DNA from 2 places in the Streptomyces sp. cg35 genome. Region 2 is predicted to be linked to the other one. Evidence: predicted binding sites of a transcription regulator. Region 2 holds the regulator's gene; the other holds the start of a gene.

Region 1 (8,169 bases), 1.3 Mb from region 2:
CGAAGGAGTGAACATCGACGGGGAGTTGAGGGGCAAGTTCCCCCGGCACGGTCACGAGTCCTCCACGGTGCGCCGGTTGGACGTCCTTCACAGGCTTTGGCAAGATGCCCCGCCGCGCCCCGTCGGAGTCGATCATTCCGCCCCAAAACCGGCGTCGACCTGCTGGTGCAGGCCAACTCGCGGCGATCGGCCGGCCCCGTGAAGACCTCGTGCAGACTGGCCGAATGCGCATCGAACTGACCACCGAACCCGGTGACCCCGCCCGCCCGAACGAGGACTACGCATCGGTGGCGGTTCCGGCCTCCGGACAGGGCGGATCGCTGGTGGTCCTCGACGGTGTCACACCGCCGGCCGGCGACGACGGCTGCCTGCACTCCGTCCCCTGGTTCACCGCCCGACTGGGCGGCGCCCTGGCCGAACTGTCCAGTTCGCGGCGGGATATGACGTTGCGTGACGTCCTCGCGGCGGCGATCGCCCGGACCGCCGGGGTTCACCGCGAGACCTGTGACCTTTCTCACCCGCGCACTCCGCAGGCGACCGTCGTCCTCGCCCGCTGGGACGCGGACCGGGTCGAGCATCTGGTGCTGTCCGACTCGGCGCTGCTGGTCGAGTCCCCGGACGGCACGGTGACCGCACTGCTCGACGACCGCCTCGACCGGGTCCCGCGCACCTCCCTGGTCTCGGACGAGGTGGCGGACGCGACCGTACGCAACAAGGAGGGCGGCTTCTTCACGGCGGCGGCGGACCCGTCGGTGGCGGACCGGGCGGTGACCGGCGCGCTCCCCCGCGCCGAGGTCCGGGCGCTGGCCGCGCTGACCGACGGGGTGACGCGCTGGGTGGAGAAGTTCCACGAGGGCGACTGGGCCGAGCTGTTCGCGCTGGTGCGCAAGGAGGGAGCGGAGGCGACGGTGGCCCGGGTCCGCGCGCTGGAGGACGCGGACGCGCAAGCGCGGACGTATCTGCGCCGCGGCAAGACCCACGATGACGCGAGCGTCGTGTACGCGGAGCTGTAGCCGCAGAGCCCCCTCCGGCATGGATCAATCCCCTCCGGCGATCGAGGAGCGGGGTCCGGGGCGGAGCCCCGGAGCGGCAGGCCGGGCGGACCAGGCCTACTCGGCCCCGGCGTTCAACTGATGCAGCAGCCGGGCCAGTTCGGCGACCTCCCGCCGATCCCACCCCGCGAGCTGCCGCACGTACCGCATGCGCCGGGCGTCCCGCACCTGGCTGAAGTCGGACCGGCCGCGCTCCGTGAGGGAGACGAGCCAGGCGCGGCCGTCGGCCGGGTCGGGTTCGCGGGCGACGAAGCCGAGGTCCTCCAGGGCGCGCAGCTGCCGGCTCATCGTCGCCTTGCCGACGCCGATGTACGCGGCGAGTTCGGTGGCCCGCTGCGCGCCGCACTCCTCCAGGCGCACGAGCAGCCCGTACGCGGCCGGCTCCAGGTCCGGGTGGACCTCGCGGGCCATCTCGCCGGAGGAGGCCCGGGCGCGGCGCAGCAGGACGGTCAACTCCCGCTCCAGGGAGAGGAATTCGTGGTCCACACCAGTCGGCGCGGCATCGGAATTCGTGTCGCGTTCGGCGTTCCGCCGCTCGCCGTTCCCGTCTTCGTGCACGTCAGCGCCCATGGCCAGAGTTTCCCCGGGTTTCCCGATTCTGAAAGTTTTCGCCAATCGCCGCCATTACCGCAGCTCCGTCAGTATTTCGCAGGAGTAGACCAACGGCAGCATCCAGGCCCCCTTCCCTCACACAGGTCTACATGCGTAGCGTCATGCATGGCATGTCCACACCAGTAGCGTCACGGCGACATGTCGACAGGTCACCACAGCACAGGTCCCCCGATCAGCGACCCGCTGGTCCCCCACGAGGCCCTCGGAGGCATGCAATGCCCGTGCACAGACCCGGAACCCCCAGACGCAGAAGCATCGCGGCCGGCGCCCTGCTCGCCGCCCTCTCCCTCCTGTTCACCCTGCCGAGTGCCGCGCAGGCCGCCGACGTCCCCGCCCGGGGTGAAGCCCACATGGGCATGGGAGTGGCCGAGCACGACGGCGACACCGGTGAGGGCCCGGTCGGCCGGGTGACCCAGACCGAGGGGGTCGACGTCAGCGGCCACCAGGGCAACGTGGCCTGGTCGACACTCTGGAGCAGCGGCGTGAAGTGGGCCTACACCAAGGCCACCGAAGGCACGTACTACACGAACCCGTACTTCGCCCAGCAGTACAACGGTTCGTACAACGTGGGCATGATCCGCGGCGCGTACCACTTCGCGACGCCGGACACCACGAGCGGGGCCACCCAGGCCAACTACTTCGTCGACCACGGCGGCGGCTGGTCCAAGGACGGCAAGACGCTGCCGGGTGTGCTCGACATCGAGTGGAACCCGTACGGCGCCGCGTGCTACGGCAAGACGGCCGCCGCGATGGTGACGTGGATCCGGGACTTCGTGAACCAGTACAAGGCGCGCACCGGCCGCGACGCCGTGATCTACACGGCCACCAGCTGGTGGACCCAGTGCACCGGCAACTCCGGCGCGTTCGGCTCCACCAACCCGCTGTGGATCGCCCGTTACGCCTCCACCGTGGGCACCCTGCCGGCCGGCTGGGGCGTCCAGACGATGTGGCAGTACACCTCGACCGGCCCGACGGTCGGCGACCACGACAAGTTCAACGGCGCCCTGGACCGGGTCCAGGCGCTCGCCAACGGCTGACCGTTCGAGCCCGTCCGGCGATCGGGGACCGGGGTCCGGGGCAGAGCCCGCACGGGCCCGGACCGGCCGGCGCCCTCGGAGCACGCGGAAGGCCCGGCCCCCGGGAAGGGGCCGGGCCTTCGTCATCCGCCCGCGTCCGTCACGCCGCGACCGGAACCTCCACGTCCGCGGAGGCGGGAGCCAGGGCCAGCTCCAGGACCTGGCGCACATCCGTCACCGGGTGCACGTCCAGCTTCTCCAGGACCTCCGCCGGGACGTCGTCCAGATCGGGCTCGTTGCGCTTCGGGATGATCACCGTGGTGATGCCGGCCCGGTGCGCGGCGAGCAGCTTCTGCTTGACGCCGCCGATGGGCAGCACCCGCCCGGTCAGCGACACCTCGCCGGTCATCGCCACGTCCGTGCGGACCAGGCGCCCGCTCAGCAGCGAGGCGAGAGCGGTCGTCATGGTGACGCCCGCGCTCGGCCCGTCCTTGGGGACCGCGCCCGCGGGGAAGTGGATGTGCACGCCGCGCTCCTTCAAGTCCGCGACGGGCAGCTCCAGTTCGGCGCCGTGCGAGCGCAGGAAGGAGAGCGCGATCTGCGCCGACTCCTTCATGACGTCGCCGAGCTGACCGGTCAGGGTCAGACCGGCCGCGCCCGTCTCCGGGTCGGCCAGCGACGCCTCGACGAAGAGCACGTCACCACCCGCTCCGGTGACCGCGAGACCGGTCGCGACACCCGGCACCGCGGTGCGCCGCTCGGCCGGGTCCTGCGCCGACTCGGGCACGTGGTGCGGCCGTCCGACGAGCGCGCGCAGGTCGTCCGCGCCGACGGTGAACGGCAGTTCCCGCTCGCCGAGTTCGTGCTGGGCGGCCACCTTGCGCAGCACCCGCGTGACGGACCGCTCCAGGTTGCGGACACCGGCCTCGCGCGTGTACTCGCCGGCCAGCTTGCGCAGCGCGTCCTCGCCGATGACGACCTCGTCCTTGTCGAGACCCGCGCGCTCCAGCTGGCGCGGCACCAGGTGGTCGCGGGCGATGACGACCTTCTCGTCCTCGGTGTAGCCGTCGAGGCGGACCAGCTCCATGCGGTCGAGCAGGGCCTCCGGGATGGCTTCGAGCACGTTCGCCGTCGCGAGGAACACGACGTCGGACAGGTCGAGTTCGACCTCCAGGTAGTGGTCCCGGAAGGTGTGGTTCTGCGCCGGGTCGAGGACTTCGAGCAGGGCCGCGGCCGGGTCGCCGCGGAAGTCGGAGCCGACCTTGTCGATCTCGTCGAGGAGCACGACCGGGTTCATCGACCCGGCCTCCTTGACGGCGCGGACGATGCGGCCGGGCAGCGCGCCGACGTACGTACGCCGGTGGCCGCGGATCTCCGCCTCGTCGCGTACGCCGCCGAGGGCGACGCGGACGAACTTGCGGCCCATGGCGTGCGCGACGGACTCGCCGAGCGACGTCTTGCCGACGCCGGGCGGGCCGACGAGCGCGAGCACGGCACCGCCGCGCCGCCCGCCGACGACGCCGAGCCCGCGGTCCGCGCGCCGCTTGCGCACGGCCAGGTACTCGGTGATCCGCTCCTTCACGTCCTGCAGCCCGGAGTGCTCGGCGTCGAGGACGCTCTGGGCGCCCGGGATGTCGTACTGGTCCTCGGTCCGCTCGTTCCACGGCAGTTCGAGGACGGTGTCGAGCCAGGTGCGGATCCACGAGCCCTCGGGGGACTGGTCGCTGGAGCGCTCCAGCTTCTCGACCTCCTTGAGCGCGGCCTCGCGGACCTTCTCGGGCAGGTCGGCGGCCTCGACGCGGGCGCGGTAGTCGTCGGACTCCTCGCCCTCGGCCTCGCCGTTCAGGTCGCGCAGCTCCTTGCGGACCGCTTCGAGCTGGCGGCGCAGCAGGAACTCGCGCTGCTGCTTGTCGACGCCCTCCTGGACGTCCTTGGCGATGGTCTCGGCGACGTCCTGCTCGGCGAGGTGCTCGCGCAGCTGCGCGGTGGCCAGCTTCAGGCGGGCGACCGGGTCGGTGGTCTCCAGGAGCTCGATCTTCTGGGCGGTGCTCAGGAAGGGCGAGTAGCCGGAGTTGTCGGCGAGCGCGGACACGTCGTCGATCTGCTGGACGCGGTCCACGACCTGCCAGGCGCCGCGCTTCTTCAGCCAGTTCGTGGCGAGCGCCTTGTACTCCTTGACCAGCTCGGTCACGGAGCCGGGCAGCGGCTCGGGCACCTCTTCCTCGACGGTCAGGCCCTCCACCCACAGGGCGGCGCCCGGCCCGGTGGTGCCCGCGCCGATGCGGACGCGGCCGCGGGCGCGGATCAGGGCGCCGGGGTCGCCGTCGGCGAGGCGTCCCACCTGCTCGACGGTGCCGAGCACCCCCGTGTTCGCGTACGTGCCGTCGATGCGTGGAACAAGCAGCACCTTCGGCTTGGTTCCCCCACCGGATCCGCTGGACCGGGCGGCGGCCTGGGCGGCCTCCACCGCGGCGCGTACGTCCGTGTCGTTCAGGTCCAGGGGCACCACCATCCCGGGCAGCACGACCTCGTCGTCGAGCGGCAGCACGGGCAAGGTGAGCGGTGTGGACGTCGAAGCCATGATCTCCCCTTCGGCAGTCAAGTTGAGCTATGTCGACTCAATGCACGAGCGCCCGTGGATGTTCCCCAGCACGCGTTCGCTCTCAGCGATCGCCTCTGTCACAGCGGAAATCGACCCTCGTAAGGTTCTCTCCAGGCAACGGACCATTACAGGCCGCACGGGCCGAGGAGTGTGCACATGGCGGGCGACGATCTCGTACGGGACTGGGTCGACGGCTGGGTCGTCTCGCGCGGGGCCACTCCCCCGCGCGCCGAGCCCTGGGGGTACACGATCCATGTGGGGCTCGAGGAGCACGTCGGCCGGCACGTCCTGGGCGCGACGAACGACGGCGTGCGCGAGGACGACGTCCGCAAGGCGGCCGAGTCGACGCACGCCCGCGCCTTCCACCTCAAGGTCTTCGCCGACCCCGAGCGCGTGCTGCCGTGGCTCGGACCCGAGTGGCGCCCCTACGGCTCGGGCGACTTCCTGATGGCGCGGGAGCTGACGGCCACCGCCGCGCCGGACGTCCCCGCGGGCTACCGGCTGCGCACCTGGACCCGCTCCGGCGTCACCCGCGTCCTGCTCACCGACACCGACGGGGCGTTCGCCGCGCGCGGCCAGGTCGCCCCGACCGGCGCGAGCGCGGTCGTCGACCAGATCGAGACGTCCGAGCACCACCGCCGCAAGGGCCTCGGCACGGTGATCATGGGCACGCTGCACGCCGCGGCCCACGCCCTGGGCGCGACCCGCGCGGTGCTCGCCTGCACCCCCGACGGACGGCTCCTGTACGAGTCGGTGGGCTGGCGGATCGTGGCACCGCTGACGAACGCGAAGCACGCGGGCGCCTAGGGCCTGATCAGGCGGTCGGGCGGCCCGCGAGGGGCCCGGGAGCACCGGCGAATTCCTTTGCCGGGCGCGGCGGGCCCGCCCGATACTGCGGCGATGACCGCGCCCACGATCTTGCTGACCGCCGCGCAGGACGCCGCCCTGCGCCATCTGCGCGCGGCGGGGCGCGAGGGCCGTGACCCCGCCCTGGCCCGGCTGCGGGAGCGGGGCGTCGGCCCGGACGCGGCCGCCGCCCTGATCGCGAATCTGCGCGCCCACGCGCGCGTGACCTTCAATTTCCATCCGGACCGGCTGCTCGCGGACCGGCGCAGCACCGTCGCCGACCGGCTCGCCGCCGACGGCCGGTACCGCGGCCAGTACGAGACGGGCCTGTCGAACGGCAGCCGCACCGCGCACCCGGGCGGCCTGCGCGACGGCTGGGAGGAGCGGCTGTTCGGCGGGGCGTACACGGGTGCCGGCGCCGTGGAGCGGCCCAAGTACGGCGCCCTGAACGTGATGCGGCACGCCGACGGGGCCGCTCCCCGGTTCGGCTCGTGCCATGTGCGGCTGCGGGCCGGGGTGGGCGAGCGGTCGACGTTCTGCTTCGGGGACAGCCACGTCGGGCCGTCCGCCCTGGGCACCTTCGACGCATGGCACCCGGTGCTGGCCGCGCTGGTGGCCGACGCGGCGGACAGCGGGCAGTCGCTGGGGATCGCGGGCACGGATCCGGCGGCAGTGATCCACGCTCTGCCGCACCCGCCCGTGCCGCCCCGGGTCGGCCGGTCCCTCGACTTCTACGTGGAGGCGCAGGTGCACGGCGACGTGGACCTGCGCAGGGACGCCGAGGCGCTCGTCCTCGACCCCTCGTTCCGGGGCACCCGCACCGGCGAACTGCTCACCGGCATCGGCCTTCCCGTGGAGTGGCACACGGGGTTCGAGCTGCGCCCCGACGTCCCGGACGCGGACCTCGCGGACTTCCGCGGCCCCGCGCTGCCGTCGGTCGCGGCGCGCGTGCGCGAACTGTTCGTGGCGGACGGCGACAACGGGGCCGTCGACGCGGCCGCCGTCGGACGGGCCGCCGCGGACGCGGTCAGATCACCCGGGAACTGGGCGGCGTACGGGACACCGGACGAGGTCCTGCAGTACCTCAAGCAGCTGTGGCACTGCGTCGTGCGCTTCGGGACGAGCGCACGCCCGGCGCGGACGCCCGGCGCGTCCGGGTCCGCCACCGGCGCACCAGCGGCCACGTGGCGACGCCGATCGCCAGGGCCAGCAGATGACCCCAGTTCGTCATCGGGTCGGTGAACGCGATCAGGTCCTCGACCAGCATCGCCCCGAACCCGCCGAGGACCAGCCGGCGCGGCCACGGCGCGAGCAGCCCGGCCAATGCCCCGATGCTCGCGGCGACGCCGAAGCTGATGCCGTAGTCGAGGCGGTGCAGCGAGCTGTCGGGGAGATGGCCCGCCATCACCGACAGGCCCACCGGGATCTCGGTGGCGAGGGTCGCCAGGACATGGCCGAGCAGGAAGACACCGGCGGTGCGCAGCCCGCCGATGCGCCGCTCCAGCGCGGTCAGCACGACCACGAAGGCGATCACGAACGGTGAGGTGATGCCGCCCGCGATCCACAGCGCGCTGGCCACCAGGACGAGCAGCGGGGACTGGGCCAGATGGGTGACATCGGTGCTGGAGGCCCGCAGCGCCGCCGCGACGGTGTCCGGGTTCGCGAACTCCATGAACAGCGAGGTGCCGAGGAGCACGGCGGTGTAGGCGAAGGTGAACGGGGTCCCGGTCGGCGTCGGCAGCAGCCGGCCGGCCGGGAACCGTATGGAGCGCCTGCGCGGCGCCGCCTCCGGCGCCGGGGGCCGCGGCTGCGCCGGGATGCCGTTCAGCGGACCGTGCACGTCGGGAGGGGGTGTCGCCTCGACACCGGCCGTCACGCCTGGTTCCACGTGGGGCACCCCTTTCGTACAGATCCACCCCACACTTCGCCGCACCCGGCACCGCTGTCTATGACGGACGCCACGTGAGACGCGATCCACAGCAACCTCACAGGCCCCGGCCGCGTCCGCAAGCCGTCCGCACCGGCCGGGCCGCGGCAGCCG
Region 2 (8,169 bases):
GGCGACCAGCGGCGCAGGAGCAGGCGGGGGGTGTGGATCTCGGTCATGTACCCATCCTGCGCCACGAGGGCGTCATCGGGTTACTCGCGGGCCTGGGCCTTCGCGGGGGCGGCCGCGTCACCGCTGTCCGCGCCCAGGCTCGCCAGCAGGCGCAGCCCGTCCTCGGCGGGGCTGCCGGGGGCCGCGGACAGCACCAGCAGTTCCATGCCGGACGCGTCGGGCAGCGCGAAGTTCTCCTGGTGCAGTTCGAGGAGTCCGACCAGCGGGTGCCGGTACGCCTTGCGGCCATGGGTGCGGGCACGCACGTCCGCGCGGGCCCACAGCCGGCGGAAGCGCTCGCTGCCCATCGCCAGCTCGCCGATGAGCGAGGCGAGGCGGGGATCGTCGGGGTACTTGCCGGCGGCCAGGCGCAGGTGCCCGACCACGTCGAGGGTGCAGCTCTCCCAGTCCGCGTAGAGGCCGCGCTCGGCCTCCTCCAGGAAGATGTGCCGGGCCGTGTTCAGACCCGGCAGCGGACGCCCGTAGAGGAGCTGGACGAGACGGTTGCCGGCGAGCACGTCCAGGCGGTGGTCCATGATCAGCGCGGGTGCGTCGGTGACCAGGTCGAGGACGCGCAGCAGCTCCGGGCGGACCCGCCCGCCCGGCGCCTTCGCCCGGCGGCGGGGCTGCCGGGCGAGCCGGTGCAGGTGCCCGCGTTCGGTCTCGTCGAGGCCGAGGACGCGGGCGAGCGCGTCGAGGACCTGCTCGGAGGGCTGGGTCGCGCGGCCCTGCTCCAGGCGTACGTAGTAGTCGACGCTCACCCCGGACAGGTGCGCGACCTCTTCGCGGCGCAGTCCCTCGACGCGGCGGCGGCTGTCGGTGGGGATGCCGACGGACGCCGGGTCGACCCGGGAACGCCGGGTCCGCAGGAAGCTCGCAAGGTCGTCCATGCGCCCAAGTATGGCCGCGGCGGGCGCCCGTGAGGGTGGCCCTGCCGATACCAGGAAGTCCCGTCCGACGGAAACGGCGCCCCTGAACGCCGGGCGCCGCGGCGCGCAGGATCAGGGCATCCGATCCGAAGCCCGATCCGAGGGAGCCCCCAGTGAAGACGCTGATCGTCCACGCCCACCCGGAGCCCACGTCGCTCAACAGCTCGCTGAAGGACCTGGCGGTGTCCACGCTGGAGGCCGCCGGTCACGAGGTGCGGGTGAGCGACCTGTACGCCATGAACTGGAAGGCGGCCGTGGACGCCGAGGACTTCGGCCCCGACGCCTCGACACCGCTGAAGGTCGCCCGGGACTCGGGCCGGGCCTTCGACGCCGGGACGCTCACCCCGGACGTCCGCGCCGAGCAGGAGAAGCTGCTGTGGGCGGACACGGTCATCTTCCAGTTCCCGCTGTGGTGGTACTCGATGCCCGCGATCCTCAAGGGCTGGGTGGACCGGGTGTTCACCTTCCACTTCGCGTACGGCGTCGGCGAGCACAGCGACACCAAGTACGGCGAGCGCTTCGGCGAAGGCACCCTCGCCGGCAAGCGGGCCCTGCTGTCGGTGACCACCGGCGGCCCCGAGTCGCACTACTCCGCGCGCGGCATCAACGGCCCCATCGACGACCTGCTGTTCCCGATCCAGCACGGCATCCTCTACTACCCGGGCATCGAGGTGCTGCCGCCGTTCGTGCTGTACGGCACCGACCGGATGACCGCCGAGGAGTACCCGGACGCCGCCAAGGCCTGGGAGCAGCGCCTGCTCACCCTGGAGTCGACCGAACCGATCCCCTTCCGGCGACAGAACTTCGGCGACTACGAGATCCCCTCGCTGCACCTGAAGGAGGGCCTGGAGCCCACGGGCCGCACGGGCTTCGGACTGCACGTGCGCGGCTGATCTCCGTCGACCGGGCAACCATTGCGGCCTCTCGGGTGTCTCCTTCTCGCTCCCACACGGGAGCGATCACCGATCACCGATCCGGTCGACGCGCACCGTTCGCTGATCACGGCACCGAGAGGCCCGCCCCACCCATGCGCCGACTCCTGTCCGCGGCCACCACCGCGACCCTCGCCGCAGGCACCGCCCTGACCGCCACGGCCGTCGCGCCGGCAGCCCACGCGGCGACCTCCTGCTCGACGAACGTCTTCCAGCGCAGCTTCTACGCGAACACCTCGTTCTCCGGTACGCCGAAGAAGACCGACTGCGACTCCACGATCGACCAGAACTGGGGCACGGGCGCGCCCGCCTCCGGGCTGCCCACGAACAACTTCGGCGTGCGCTGGTCCGTCACCCGCGACTTCGGCTCCGGCGGCCCCTTCGCCTTCACCGCCTCCGGCTACGACGGCATCCGCGTCTACTTGGACAGCACCCGCAAGATCGACCTGTGGTCCAACACCGGCTCGTCCCGCACGAGGACCGTGAACCTGACCGTGCCCAAGGGCAAGCACACCCTGCGCGTCGACTACGTCAACTGGACCGGCACCGCCAAGGTCAAGTACACCTACACGCCCCGCACTTCGGCCACGTACGACAAGACCGTGCCGCTCGTCCCCGCCGACGCGAAGGCCTCGTACAGCACCAGCACCCGCAAGACGACGGTGAGCTGGGCGAAGAACGTGGAGATGGATCTCGCCGGGTACCGCGTGTACCGGCGCGCCGCTTCCTCCACCACCTGGGACAACATCAGCGGCGACATCACCGCCACCACGTACACCGACACCCCGCCCGCCGACGGCGGCCGGTACTTCTACCGCGTCCGCGCCGTCGACAAGGCCGCCAACCGCTCCGACGCCACCGCCGAGCTGGCCGTGACCACCGTCGACAAGGTCGCACCTGGCGCTCCCGGCGGCCTGAAAGTCACCCGGGCCGAGAGCAGCGTCGCGGTGACGTGGCAGGCCGTCGACGGCGCCGCGTCCTACCAGGTGCTGCGCTCGGCCACCGCGGACGGCACGTACACCGCCGTGTCCGCGTGGCTGACCGACGCGTCCTACCGCGACACGCCCTCGTTCGGCACCACCCGCCGCTGGTACTACCGGGTCGTGGCGCGCGACGCCGCGGGCAACGTCTCCGGGCCGTCCGCCACCGCCGACACCGGCGTTCCCGACGAGACCGCGCCCGGCCAGGTCCAGGGCGTCACCGCGGAGGCATCGACGGCGGGCAACAACGTCCGCTGGGAGGCCAGTTCGGCCGACACTGCGCACTACGAGGTGTGGGTGTCGACGCCGGAGGGGCCCGACCCGTCGGGTCCGCGCATCGTGTCCGGCACCTCGTACCTGGACGCCTCCGCACTCGTCGGTGTCGCCACGGAGTACCGGGTGTACGCGGTGGACGGGGCCGGGAACATCTCGCAGGTCTCGGCGTCCGCGTCGGCCACCCGCCCGAAGGCATCCGCGTCGGCCGCGCCCGAGACCCCGACCGCGACCCCGTGGGACGGACTCACCCGCCTGTCCTGGCCTTACGCCGACAACTACGACGGCTACCGCGTGTACCGGCGCACGGACCCGAACGGCGCCTGGACCCGGCTGTCCGCGAAGGCCACCGCCCAGGTCTTCGACGACACGGCAGCCCCGACGGGCACATCCTGGTACTACGTGACCACGGTCGACCGCGACGGCCTCGAATCGGTCCCGTCACCCACGGCCACCGTGAACCGCCGCACCCCGGCCACGCCGGACGCACCAGCGGTCCCGACGCTCTCCCTCTCCGCTCCCTTCACGGAGTGCACCGCCAACGACTGCGCGGGCCACGGCTACGGGCAGGACGTCACGATCACGGCGACACCCGCGGTGCAGCCCGGGCACGTGGCCGGTGGATACCGGTGGCTGGTGGGCGGCCCCGACGGATTCGTGCGGACCACCACCGAGGGAAAACTGACGTGGCGTCCGTCATCCACCGGCACCTACACCGTGCAGGTCGAGGTCAGTGACGCCTACGGCCGCTACGGATGGCCCGCGAGCGTCACTTTCAAGGTCGGCTGACCGGCACCTCACGCACGCGAGAGGGGCCCGGAGGTTCTCACCTCCGGGCCCCTCTCACCTGTTCTCGCCTGTTCTGGGCGGCGCGCTACGCCTCCGGCGACCGCTTGGGCCGCCACACCACCAGCGCGCTGGTCTGGTGGGCCTCCTGGTACGGCACCAGGTCGCGGCGGTACGAGGCATGCACCGCCGCCTCACGTTGCTGCATGGCGGCGGCGGCTCCCTCCACGGCGGCCGAGAGTTCGGCCACGCGGGACTGGAGCGCCGCGACCTGGTTCTCCAGCTCGATGATGCGCTTGATGCCGGCCAGGTTGATGCCCTCGTCCTGCGACAACTGCTGGACGGTGCGCAGCAGTTCGATGTCGCGGGCCGAGTAGCGGCGGCCGCGCCCGGCCGTGCGGTCGGGCGAGACCAGGCCGAGGCGGTCGTACTGGCGCAGGGTCTGCGGATGGAGGCCGGAGAGCTGGGCCGCCACCGAAATGACGTACACCGGAGTCTCTTCGGTGAGTTCGTACGGGTTGGTGCGACGCCGGCCGTCCATCTCGCTCAAGCTCCCTTCGCGGCCTGGAACAGTTCTGCCCGCACATCGGTGTCCTCAGTCGCCTTGCGGAACGACTCGAGGGCCGAACGGGCCTCGTCGGTCAGGTCCTGCTCCTTGGGGACGGCCACCTCGACCGTCACCAGCAGGTCTCCCCGCGTGCCGTCCTTGCGGACCGCGCCCTTGCCGCGGGCCCGCATCGTCCGCCCGTTCGGCGTGCCCGGGGGCAGCTTCAGGGTGACGGCGGGGCCGCCGAGCGTGGGCACCTTGACCTCGCCGCCGAGCGTCGCCTCGGTGAACGTGACGGGCACGGTCACCGTGAGGTTGTCGCCCTTGCGGCCGAAGACCGGGTGGGCGTCGACGTGGACGACGACGTACAGGTCGCCCGCGGGGCCGCCCCGCTCACCGGGTGCGCCCTTGCCGCGCAGCCGGATGCGCTGGCTGTCGGAGACCCCGGCGGGGATCCTGACCTGCATCGTGCGCGACGACTTGGCGCGGCCCGAGCCCTTGCAGACCTCACAGGGGGTCTCGGCGATGAGGCCGCGGCCCTTGCAGTCCACACAGGGGTCGGTGAGGGAGAAGCCGCCTCCGCCGCCCCGCGAGACCTGCCCGGTGCCGACGCAGGTCGGGCACACGCGCGGCGTGCCGTTCTTGTCGCCGGTGCCGGAGCACGCCTTGCAGGGGGCCTGGGAGGACATCCGCAGCGGGACCGTGGCCCCGTCCACCGCCTCGGTGAAGCTGAGCGTCACCTCGGACTCGATGTCCTGGCCGCGGCGCGGCTGGGTACGGGTGCCCGCGCCCGCGCCGCCCCGGTTGAACAGGCCGCCGAAGACGTCGCCGATGCCGCCGCCGAACCCGCCGGAGCCGCTCTGGCCCTGGCCCTGGGCGCCGCCTCCGAAGAGATCGCCCAGGTCGAAGTTGAACGAGCCGCCGCCGGCGCCGCCGGGTCCCGGACGGAACCCGCCGTTGCCGAACAGGGCCCGCGCCTCGTCGTACTCCTTGCGCTTCTTGGGGTCACCGAGGACGTCGTTCGCCTCGGAGATCTCCTTGAAGCGCTCCTCCGCCTTGGGGTTGCCCTTGTTGGCGTCGGGGTGGTTCTCACGGGCGAGCTTGCGGTACGCCTTCTTGATCTCGGCGTCGGTGGCGTCCTTGGGGACGCCGAGGACCTTGTAGTAGTCCTTCTCGATGAAGTCCTTGGTACTCATCGGCCTCGACGTCCCTCCTCACTCACATCGGTTGTCACGCGGATGACGTCAGCCCTCGTCCGGGCCACCGCTCTCCTTCTCGTCCGCCGAGGACTCGGCGGACTCGCCGGCGCCGTCGGCCTTCGCCTGGGCGCCCGGCTGCGGCTCGGCCACGGCCACCCGCGCGGGGCGGATGGTGCGCTCGCCGATCCGGTAGCCCGGCTGCAGGATCGCCACGCAGGTCGTCTCGGTGACGTCCGGCGCGTACGAGTGCATCAGGGCCTCGTGGACCGTCGGGTCGAAGGGCTCGCCCTCCTTGCCGAACTGCTGCAGGCCCAGCTTCGCCACGACCGTCTCGAGCGAGTCGCCCACGGACTTGAAGCCGCCGACGAGCTCGCCGTGCTCACGGGCGCGGCCGATGTCGTCGAGGACCGGGAGCAGCTCGGACAGGAGGTTCGCGACCGCGATCTCCTTGACCGTGACGCGGTCCCGCTCCACCCGACGACGGTAGTTCTGGTACTCGGCCTGCAGCCGCTGGAGGTCCGCGGTGCGCTCGCCGAGCGCGGTGCGCACCTGGTCCAGCTGGGCGGTCAGGCCCACATCCTGCGCGGATGCCTTCGTTGCGTCCCCGGCCGGGGCCGCCGGGCCCTCCTGCGTGGAGGGCTCGGCGGCCTTCGGCGCCGCGTCATCAGGGGTGGCGCCGGAGGGGACGTCGGGCTGCTCGGCGTCGCCGAGACCCGGGGTCTCCTCTGTCATCAGGCGGCGCCGCCCTTCGCGTCGGGCTTCTCGTCGTCCACGATCTCGGCGTCGACGACGTCGTCGTCCTTGGACATGTTCGGCGCGTCGGCGTCCGGACCGGCACCCTCGGCGCCGGCCGCACCCGCGGCCTGGGCGTCGGCGTACATGGCCTGGCCCAGCTTCTGCGAGACGGCGGCGACCTTCTCGGTGGCGGTGCGGATCTCGGCCGAGTCGTCGCCCTTGAGCTTCTCCTTCAGCTCGCCGACGGCCTCCTCGACCTCGGTCTTCACATCGCCCGGGACCTTGTCCGCGTTGTCGGCGAGGAACTTCTCCGTCTGGTAGACGAGCTGCTCGCCCTGGTTGCGCGACTCGGCGGCCTCGCGGCGGGCGTGGTCCTCCTCCGCGTACTTCTCGGCCTCTTCGCGCATCCGGTTGACCTCGTCCTTCGGCAGCGAGGAGCCACCGGTGACGGTCATCTTCTGCTCCTTGCCCGTGCCGAGGTCCTTCGCGGTCACGTGCATGATGCCGTTGGCGTCGATGTCGAAGGCGACCTCGATCTGCGGGACACCGCGCGGGGCCGGCGGCAGACCGGTCAGCTCGAACATCCCGAGCTTCTTGTTGTACGCCGCGATCTCGCGCTCGCCCTGGTAGACCTGGATCTGCACCGACGGCTGGTTGTCCTCGGCCGTCGTGAAGATCTCCGACCGCTTGGTCGGGATGGTCGTGTTGCGCTCGATGAGCTTCGTCATGATGCCGCCCTTGGTCTCGATACCAAGCGACAGCGGGGTGACGTCGAGGAGCAGGACGTCCTTGACCTCGCCCTTGAGGACACCGGCCTGCAGGGCGGCGCCGATGGCGACGACCTCGTCCGGGTTCACGCCCTTGTTGGCCTCGTTGCCGCCGGTCAGTTCCTTGACCAGGTCGGCGACGGCCGGCATACGGGTCGAGCCACCGACGAGAACGACGTGGTCGATCTCGGAGAGCTGGATGCCCGCGTCCTTGATGACGTTGTGGAACGGCGTCTTGCAGCGCTCCAGCAGGTCGGACGTGAGCTGCTGGAACTGGGCGCGCGTGAGCTTCTCGTCCAGGTGCAGCGGGCCCTCGGCGGACGCCGTGATGTAGGGCAGATTGATCGTGGTCTCGGTCGAGGACGAGAGCTCGATCTTGGCCTTCTCGGCCGCCTCGCGCAGACGCTGGAGCGCCATCTTGTCCTTGGCGAGGTCCACGCCGTGACCGTTGTTGAACTGCTTGACCAGGTAGTCGACGACGCGCTGGTCCCAGTCGTCACCACCGAGGTGGTTGTCACCGTTGGTGGCCTTCACCTCGACGACGCCGTCGCCGATCTCCAGCAGCGAGACGTCGAAGGTGCCGCCACCGAGGTCGAAGACGAGGATCGTCTGGTCGTCCTTGTCGAGGCCGTACGCCAGGGCGGCGGCCGTCGGCTCGTTGACGATACGCAGGACGTTCAGGCCCGCGATCTCGCCGGCCTCCTTCGTCGCCTGACGCTCCGAGTCGTTGAAGTACGCCGGGACGGTGATGACCGCGTCGGTCACCTTCTCGCCCAGGTAGGACTCCGCGTCGCGCTTCAGCTTCTGCAGGATGAAGGCGCTCATCTGCTGCGGGTTGAAGTCCTTGCCATCCAGGTTGACCTTCCAGTCAGTGCCCATGTGGCGCTTGACGGAACGGATGGTCCGGTCCACGTTCGTGACCGCCTGGCGCTTGGCGACCTCGCCGACGAGCACCTCGCCGTTCTTGGCGAAGGCGACGACG

The links. The regulator HspR, encoded in region 2, represses chaperone genes until heat shock. The targets are predictions, from matches to a motif close to TTGAGNNNNNNNNNCTCAA.
Region 1: lon (endopeptidase La) is a predicted target of HspR. The motif match lies at 5,284-5,302, and genes of this name have one in related genera.

The regions. Positions count from the first base shown of each region.
Region 1 covers NZ_CP191268.1:3,003,162-3,011,330, forward strand. Annotated here, with positions in the region: gene ACQUQD_RS13695 (protein phosphatase 2C domain-containing protein) at 225-1,013, shown strand; gene ACQUQD_RS13700 (MarR family winged helix-turn-helix transcriptional regulator) at 1,110-1,610, opposite strand; gene ACQUQD_RS13705 (lysozyme) at 1,880-2,701, shown strand; gene lon (endopeptidase La) at 2,841-5,261, opposite strand; gene ACQUQD_RS13715 (GNAT family N-acetyltransferase) at 5,439-6,089, shown strand; partial or broken gene ACQUQD_RS13720 (DUF3626 domain-containing protein) at 6,183-7,184, shown strand; gene ACQUQD_RS13725 (rhomboid-like protein) at 7,213-8,016, opposite strand.
Region 2 covers NZ_CP191268.1:4,308,791-4,316,959, forward strand. Annotated here, with positions in the region: gene ACQUQD_RS19545 (GNAT family N-acetyltransferase) at 1-47, opposite strand, end outside; gene ACQUQD_RS19550 (helix-turn-helix transcriptional regulator) at 81-929, opposite strand; gene ACQUQD_RS19555 (NAD(P)H-dependent oxidoreductase) at 1,082-1,861, shown strand; gene ACQUQD_RS19560 (PA14 domain-containing protein) at 1,996-3,942, shown strand; gene ACQUQD_RS19565 (heat shock protein transcriptional repressor HspR) at 4,028-4,480, opposite strand; gene dnaJ (molecular chaperone DnaJ) at 4,486-5,682, opposite strand; gene grpE (nucleotide exchange factor GrpE) at 5,731-6,417, opposite strand; gene dnaK (molecular chaperone DnaK) at 6,417-8,169, opposite strand, start outside.